One region of the Lactobacillus sp. HMSC08B12 genome, then DNA from elsewhere that is predicted to be linked to it. Evidence: predicted binding sites of a transcription regulator. Region 1 holds the regulator's gene; the other holds the start of a gene.
What was found. The regulator LexA, encoded in region 1, represses DNA repair genes until DNA is damaged. The targets are predictions, from matches to a motif close to CNAACANNTGTTNG.
Positions count from the first base shown of each region.

Region 2: recA (recombinase RecA) is a predicted target of LexA. The motif match lies at 2,164-2,177, and genes of this name have one in related genera.

Region 1 is NZ_KV793184.1:32,195-35,604, forward strand. It holds gene HMPREF3168_RS06795 (ABC transporter ATP-binding protein) at 1-370, opposite strand, end outside; gene HMPREF3168_RS06800 (YneF family protein) at 481-705, opposite strand; gene HMPREF3168_RS06805 (DUF896 domain-containing protein) at 818-1,054, opposite strand; gene lexA (transcriptional repressor LexA) at 1,209-1,829, shown strand; gene HMPREF3168_RS06815 (GRP family sugar transporter) at 2,029-2,877, shown strand; gene HMPREF3168_RS06820 (transporter substrate-binding domain-containing protein) at 2,978-3,410, opposite strand, start outside.
Region 2 is NZ_KV793126.1:15,965-19,374, reverse strand. It holds gene rny (ribonuclease Y) at 1-835, opposite strand, end outside; gene recA (recombinase RecA) at 984-2,093, opposite strand; gene pgsA (CDP-diacylglycerol--glycerol-3-phosphate 3-phosphatidyltransferase) at 2,301-2,864, opposite strand; gene HMPREF3168_RS02590 (helix-turn-helix domain-containing protein) at 2,909-3,410, opposite strand, start outside.

The DNA of each region.
Region 1 (3,410 bases):
CGTCATTGGTTGCCCGGGCCATCAAGTCCCCGGTACGGTAGCGCTGAAAGAAGGTCCGGTCCATCTGCATAAAATGCCAGAAGAGCCGGCCGCGGAGTTCTTTTTCCAAAATCGCCGCTCCGCCGTAAATCTGCTTGCGCCAGAAATAGCGGCAGACATAAAGGGCCAAAGCCGCCAGCAAAATTGCCAGAACATAGCTAAAAAATTGCTGCCAGCTGATTCTCCCCGTATCCAGCTGGTCAGCCATCATGCCCAGGATCCGCGGCGGGACCAGGTTGGCTGCCGAAGTCAGGACTAAGGCCGTGATCCCTAAGGCGTAGCGCTTGCGGTGGGCTTTAAAGAACCAGCCCAGCTTGCTGAAAGTATCCATTTTTTCCTCCCTCTTTTATTTGGGTTTTATCTTTTTCTCCTTCTTTTCTAATCCCCCTAGCCCGAAAAAAAGAGCGCCAGGATTCCCCTAGCGCTCTATGGCTGACTAGACTAGTTCTTGGCTGCCTGGTGCTTGATCATGTTCATCACTTGGTTGACCTTCTTGGCTGAAGGCTTCTGGCCCATTTGTGACATCATGGTTTCAACCATTTCCCGGGTAATCGGGGGATTCTTCTTAAAGTAGTTTTTCATGTAAGTCCGGGCACCGTAAAAACCAGCAACCGCACCCAGAAGAGCTGCCAAAATAATCAAGAAAATCGCCAAACCTAAATTCATTATCGCTAAACCTCCATTGGTCTTAATTTGTTATCCGCCTCAGCGGAGATGCATTCGTTAGTCACACAAATACTATCTTACAAAACTTCAGACCATTTTTAAAGGATAAATCTTATCTGAGAACCTTTTTCTTCTGAATTTGCTTGGCTTTCTCCGGCGTAACGTCCTTGCCTTGATCGTCAACAATTACCAGGCTGTCCAGCTGCTGCTTGAAACCTGCCCGGAAGTTGGCGATAAACTGCTTGTGCAGTTCTTTGCGTTCAGCCTCTTCAGCCTCCGTCAAGCCGCTTTCCTGCTTCTTCTTGTATAATTCATTGATTCTTTTTCTGACTTGATCTGCTTCTGTCATATATATATCCGCCTTTCTAGTGATAAGAATAGTGTACTCGCTTTGCAAAAATAAAAAAAGTTTTAAGCCCAGAACGCCCGTTTGCAAACTTCCCGAATATTTGCTAAAATAAGTAATAACCGACAATAAGATTTTTGACGAAGGAAAAGTAACTATGGCAACTCACGACTCAAAACAATTAGAAATTCTGCAATACATCTACGATACCGTTGAAAACCGCGGCTTCCCGCCGACGGTCCGGGAAATCTGCGCGGCAGTTGGCCTGTCTTCAACCTCCACTGTCCATGGCCATTTGACCAGACTGGAGCGCAAGGGCTACCTCATCAAGGACGCCACCAAGCCCCGGGCTTTGGAAATCACCCACGCCGGCCTTGACGCCTTGGGCATCAAGCCTAAAGACATTCCGGTCATCGGGGTTGTTACCGCCGGCCAGCCGATCCTGGCTGTCCAGGACGTGGAAGACTACTTCCCGCTTCCACCGAACCTGGCCAGTGATGCCGGTGAGCTCTTCATGCTCCGGGTACACGGCACCTCAATGATCAATGCCGGTATCTTGAACGGGGACTATGTCATCGTCCGCAAGCAGACCACGGCCCAGAACGGGGAAATCGTGGTCGCCATGACTGATGACGGGGAAGCAACAGTCAAGCGCTTCTTTAAAGAAGACTTCCACTACCGCCTGCAACCGGAAAATGATGCCATGGATCCAATTATCTTGAACCATGTGCAAATTTTGGGCAAGGTCGTCGGTCTTTACAGAACAAATATTGATTAATACAGTATTGCCGGTCAGCAAGCTCGATTAGCTCATATTTTTTGAAAAGATGTTTTGTTTTATGCAAAGCATCTTTTCCTTTTCAACCGTTTTCTGAAAACGGTTGACATTTTCATGGCGTTTTCTATTGCCATTTTCCTGAAACTCCGTTAATCTAATAACTATTCGACAAATTATTAGTTAAAGGAGTTTTCAATTAATGAATATCATCATTGCCTTACTGCCAGCCATCGGCTGGGGGGTTATGCCTTGGATCGTTAACAAGGTGCCAAACAGCAAGCCGGCCAACCAGATCTTCGGCGTCGGCATGGGGGCGACTATTGTCGGCATCATCGTGACTTTAATCCAGCATCCGGCCATTTCCATGCCAGTTTTCTTCCTGTCCCTTCTGTCCGGTGCTTTATGGACGATCGGTCAAATCGGCCAGTTCATCTCCTTCACCCGGATCGGGGTCAGCAAGACCATGCCGATCTCAACTGGCCTGCAGCTGGTCGGCAATACCATCATCGGGGCTTTGATCTTTGGTGAATGGAAGACCAGCAACGACTTTATCTTCGGGATCATTGCCCTGGTCATCATCATGGTCGGCGTCATCTTGACCGCCTACACTGAAAAGGGCGACGGCTTCACTCAGAAGACCACCAACAAGGACATCCTCTTCCTGGTCTTGACCACGATCGGCTACCTGGCCTACTCTGCCTTCCCGAAGACGATTACGGCAGACGCTGAATCCATGTTCCTGCCGCAAACCCTGGGGATCCTGCTGGGGTCTGTGATCTACCTGACCTTCAGCGGCAACAAGGCTGCCTTCAAGGAAAAGACCAGCTACCTTGACCTCTTTGCCGGCATCAGCTTCGGGATTGCAGCTTACGCCTACATCATCTCCGCTCAACTCAACGGGGTGACCAACGCCTTCATCTACGGCCAGCTGAGCGTAATCATCTCCACCATCGGCGGGATGACTCTGCTGGGCGAACGCAAGCAAGGCAAGGAACTGGTTGCAACGCTTGCCGGCCTCTGCCTGATCGTTGTCGGCGCTATCCTTTAAATCTAAATCAAAATACTAAAATACAAATAATTTACGTGCTAGCTAAAAAGCTAGGAGCAGATGCTCCTAGCTTTTTACTTTTTGTATTAGTTTTTCCGTCTTATTGAATCTTAACCTTCTGGCTTTCTGCATGTTTGACGTCAAAGCCGGAGACCTTGCCGAACCACTTCTTGACCAGCTGGTCATATTCTCCGTTGGCTCGCAGCTGCTTTAAGGCCTGATTGATCGCCTGGCGCATTTCGGTCTGGCCCTTTTCAACCCCGATGCCGTATGGCTCCTCAGCTAAAGAGGCCTTGGTCAAGGTGAATTCCGGGGTATCAGCGATCAAACCAGCCAAAATCCCGTTGTCGTCGATCATGACATCCCCTTGCCCGGCCTTTAAGGCGTTGAAGGCTGACCCGTAGTCGTCAAACTGCTTGACGCTGGCCTTTGAAGCCAGCTTAGCCACCTGGTTGGCCACGTCGGTCCCCTTGATGGCAATAACCACGACTCCCTTTTTATTCATGTCAGCAATGCTTCTGATCTTGCTGGAC
Region 2 (3,410 bases), on a different contig from region 1:
TCTTTGGCGTATCGTCAATGATCAAGTCCACCCCAGTCATGGCTTCAAAAGAGCGGATGTTCCGGCCTTCGCGGCCGATGATCCGCCCCTTCATGTCATCGTTTGGCAGGTCCACGACTGACACGGTCGTTTCCACGACCGTATCCGCCGCGCTGCTCTGGATGGCATCCACGATGATTTGGCGGGCAAAGCGGTCGGCTCTGGCACTGATTTCTTCCTCGTTAGCCCGAATCAGCTCCGCCTTCTCCTTGGTCAGGTGGTCGGAGACCTGGGCCAGGACAATCTTCTTGGCCTCTTCTTCGTCTAAGCGGGAGATTTCCAGCAGCTTGTCTTTCTGCTTCTCGACCAGCCCGTGCGCTTCTTCCAGCAAACCAGCGGCTTTTTCTTCCTGCTGTTTGATTTGGTCTTTCCTTTGTGTGAGTTGTTTCTCCCGGTCATCGAGCAGGCTGCTGCGGTGATCCAGGGTATCTTCTTTCTGCTGAAGACGGTTTTCCTTGCGGGCCGCTTCATCGCGGCGCCTGTTCAGCTCGTCTTCAACCTTCTGCCGGTAATCCCTGATTTCTTCCTGGGCTTCCAGGATCTTGGCCTTCTTCTCCGTCTCAGCATCCCGCTTAACGGCTTCAGCGGCCTGCTTCTGCGCCTGGACCTCGGCCTTGGCTACTTCGACTTCGGCTTTCGCCTTGGCCAAAATTGCCTCCGCGCTCTGCCGGGCGTTTTCCGCCTTGGTTTCCCAGGCATTCTTCCGGATGGCATAACCAATCAGGCATCCCACGACAAGTGAAATAAGAAAAATTACAGCGACTGTTGCGAGAAGAAATATAGTATTATTCATCATGAGTTACGTCGCCTTTGTATTTAGAATTATTCGCACATTACTAATCATATGTTACATTTTTGGTCAAGTCAATTCCTTAGCTGCATTTGCGGAAACAAAAAAGATTGCCAGACTTCTGCTCGCAATCTTTTTATTGGCCAAAAACTGCCTATTTATCAGTCTTTTCCGGACTTGCCGGCTCTGCTGGCTTCTCTTCGCCAGGAGCTGCCTTCTTAGCCCGCTGCTCCTTGACCTTCTCTGGATTTTCCTTTTCTTCCAGAGATTCAGCATCGATTCCGTAAGCCTTGCGGACCTGGGTCCGGATGTCCTCGGAAACGTCCGGGTGTTCCTCCAGGTACTTCTTGGCGTTTTCCCGGCCCTGGCCGATCTTTTCACCGTGGTAGGAGTACCAGGCCCCGGCCTTGTCGACGATGTCCTGGTCAGCAGCCATGTCCAGCAGTTCGCCGGACTGGGAGATCCCCTGCCCGTACATGATGTCGACTTCAGCTACCTTAAATGGCGGAGCAACCTTGTTCTTGACCACTTTGATCTTGACCCGATTACCGATAACGTTGGTGGACTGCTTGATCTGTTCCGCCCGGCGGACTTCCAGCCGGATGGTTGAGTAGAACTTCAGCGCCCGACCACCTGGGGTGGTTTCGGGATTACCAAACATGACGCCGACCTTTTCCCGGATCTGGTTGATGAAGATGGCAATGGTCTTGGTCTTGGCAATCGTCCCGGAGAGCTTGCGCAAGGCCTGGCTCATCAGGCGGGCCTGGAGACCGACGTGGGAGTCACCCATTTCACCTTCGATTTCGGCCCGCGGCACCAGGGCGGCAACGGAGTCGACCACGACGATGTCGATGGCCCCGCTGGAGATCAAGGTGTCCGCGATTTGCAGCCCTTCTTCCCCAGTGTTTGGCTGAGACAGGATCAATTGGTCGATGTCCACGCCCAAGGCTTCAGCGTAAGCCGGGTCCATGGCGTTTTCCGCGTCGATGTAGGCCGCCGTGCCGCCCCGCTTCTGCACTTCAGCTACGGCGTGCAGGGCAACGGTCGTCTTACCGGAAGATTCCGGCCCGTAGATTTCCACGATCCGGCCCCGCGGGTAGCCGCCCACGCCCAAGGCCGCGTCCAGGGCCAGTGAGCCTGACGGAACAGTCGAGATCTGGGTGTCGACCTTCTCGCCCATCCGCATGACCGCGCCTTTACCGAAGTTCTTTTCAATTTTCTTTAAAGCCGCTTCAAGAGCCGCTTGTTTTTCATCTTTAGCCAAATTTTTTCCCTCCTGGAAACTTACTACTAAACATTATACTTTGAAGGCCTGGTAAAAAGCAAGAAAAATCCGAACTAACGTTCAAACTATTTCTCCTCCACTTACTAGTACAAGAAAAAAGCCCTTTTTTCCCCAATCTGACTTAAAAAATAAAAAATGAGTACCTTGCTGATACTCATTTTTAAAGAATAGTGATTTTCTAAATGCTTACATTGAACCCTTGAAGACATCCCATGAAGAATGGAAGTAGTCGTAGCCGGAGTAGATCGTGAAGATCAGAGCCAGGTAGAGCAGGATGGTGCCCAGGTGGAAGATGTCGCCAAAGAGCAGGAAGATGATTGACAGCATCTGGCAGGTGGTCTTGATCTTGCCAGGCATGGCAGCCGCCATGACCTTGCCGTTGTTTTCGACCACGATCAGGCGCAGGCCGGTCACAGCCAGTTCCCGGCAGACGATGATGGCTACAACCCAGGCTGGAGCCAGATTCAATGCAACCATGAAGATGAAGGCCGTCATGGTCAGCATCTTGTCCGCCAGCGGGTCAGCAAACTTACCAAAGTTGGTTACCAGTCCCCGGGAGCGAGCGATGTGGCCGTCAAACCAGTCGGTTGCGGAAGCAACGGCAAAGACGATCATGGCCACCACCCGGCTCCACAGAATTTCAGTCCCTGCCAGGGTGAATGAGCCGGCTGGCCATTGGGCAATCAGCAGGATCATGAAGATAGGAATCAAAAAGATTCGGAAAACAGTCAGTTTATTTGGTAAATTCATTGCTTTAAATTCCTCACTTTTAAGAATTAATGGTCATTCTTCTCTTATTGCTTGCTGCTGGAAGCGGCAGATGATGATGGAGCAGATGATGCCTGGCTGCTTGGGGCAGCGCTGGATGAAGCTTGTGAGCTTGATCGAACGCTGGAGCTGGAAGCTGCTGGCCGGCTGGAAGCTGAGCTTTGCACGCTGGAACTTGCCCGGCTGCTGTAGCTCGTGCTGGTATTGGTGTTAGTGTTGGTGCTAGTCGTGCGGCTTGCCGCGGAGCTGCTTGCTGAAGCAGAGCTGTCACCCAGGTAGATAGTCAAACGGGTCGTGCCGTTGATTGGAGTGAACGGAATCTTCTTGCCGCCAACAGTTACAGTCACGCCAGTATCAGTCCCCAGGTAAACGATCAAAGTTTGCCCCTTCTTGACAGTTTCCGTGTGCTTTTCACCGCTTTGCAGGGTCCCCTGGTTGGTGATCACGTTGTCAACGGAAACGTAGTAGTAGATGCTTTGCTTGCTTGACCGGACTACCAATGGCGTGCTGGACTTGATGCCAGTTACC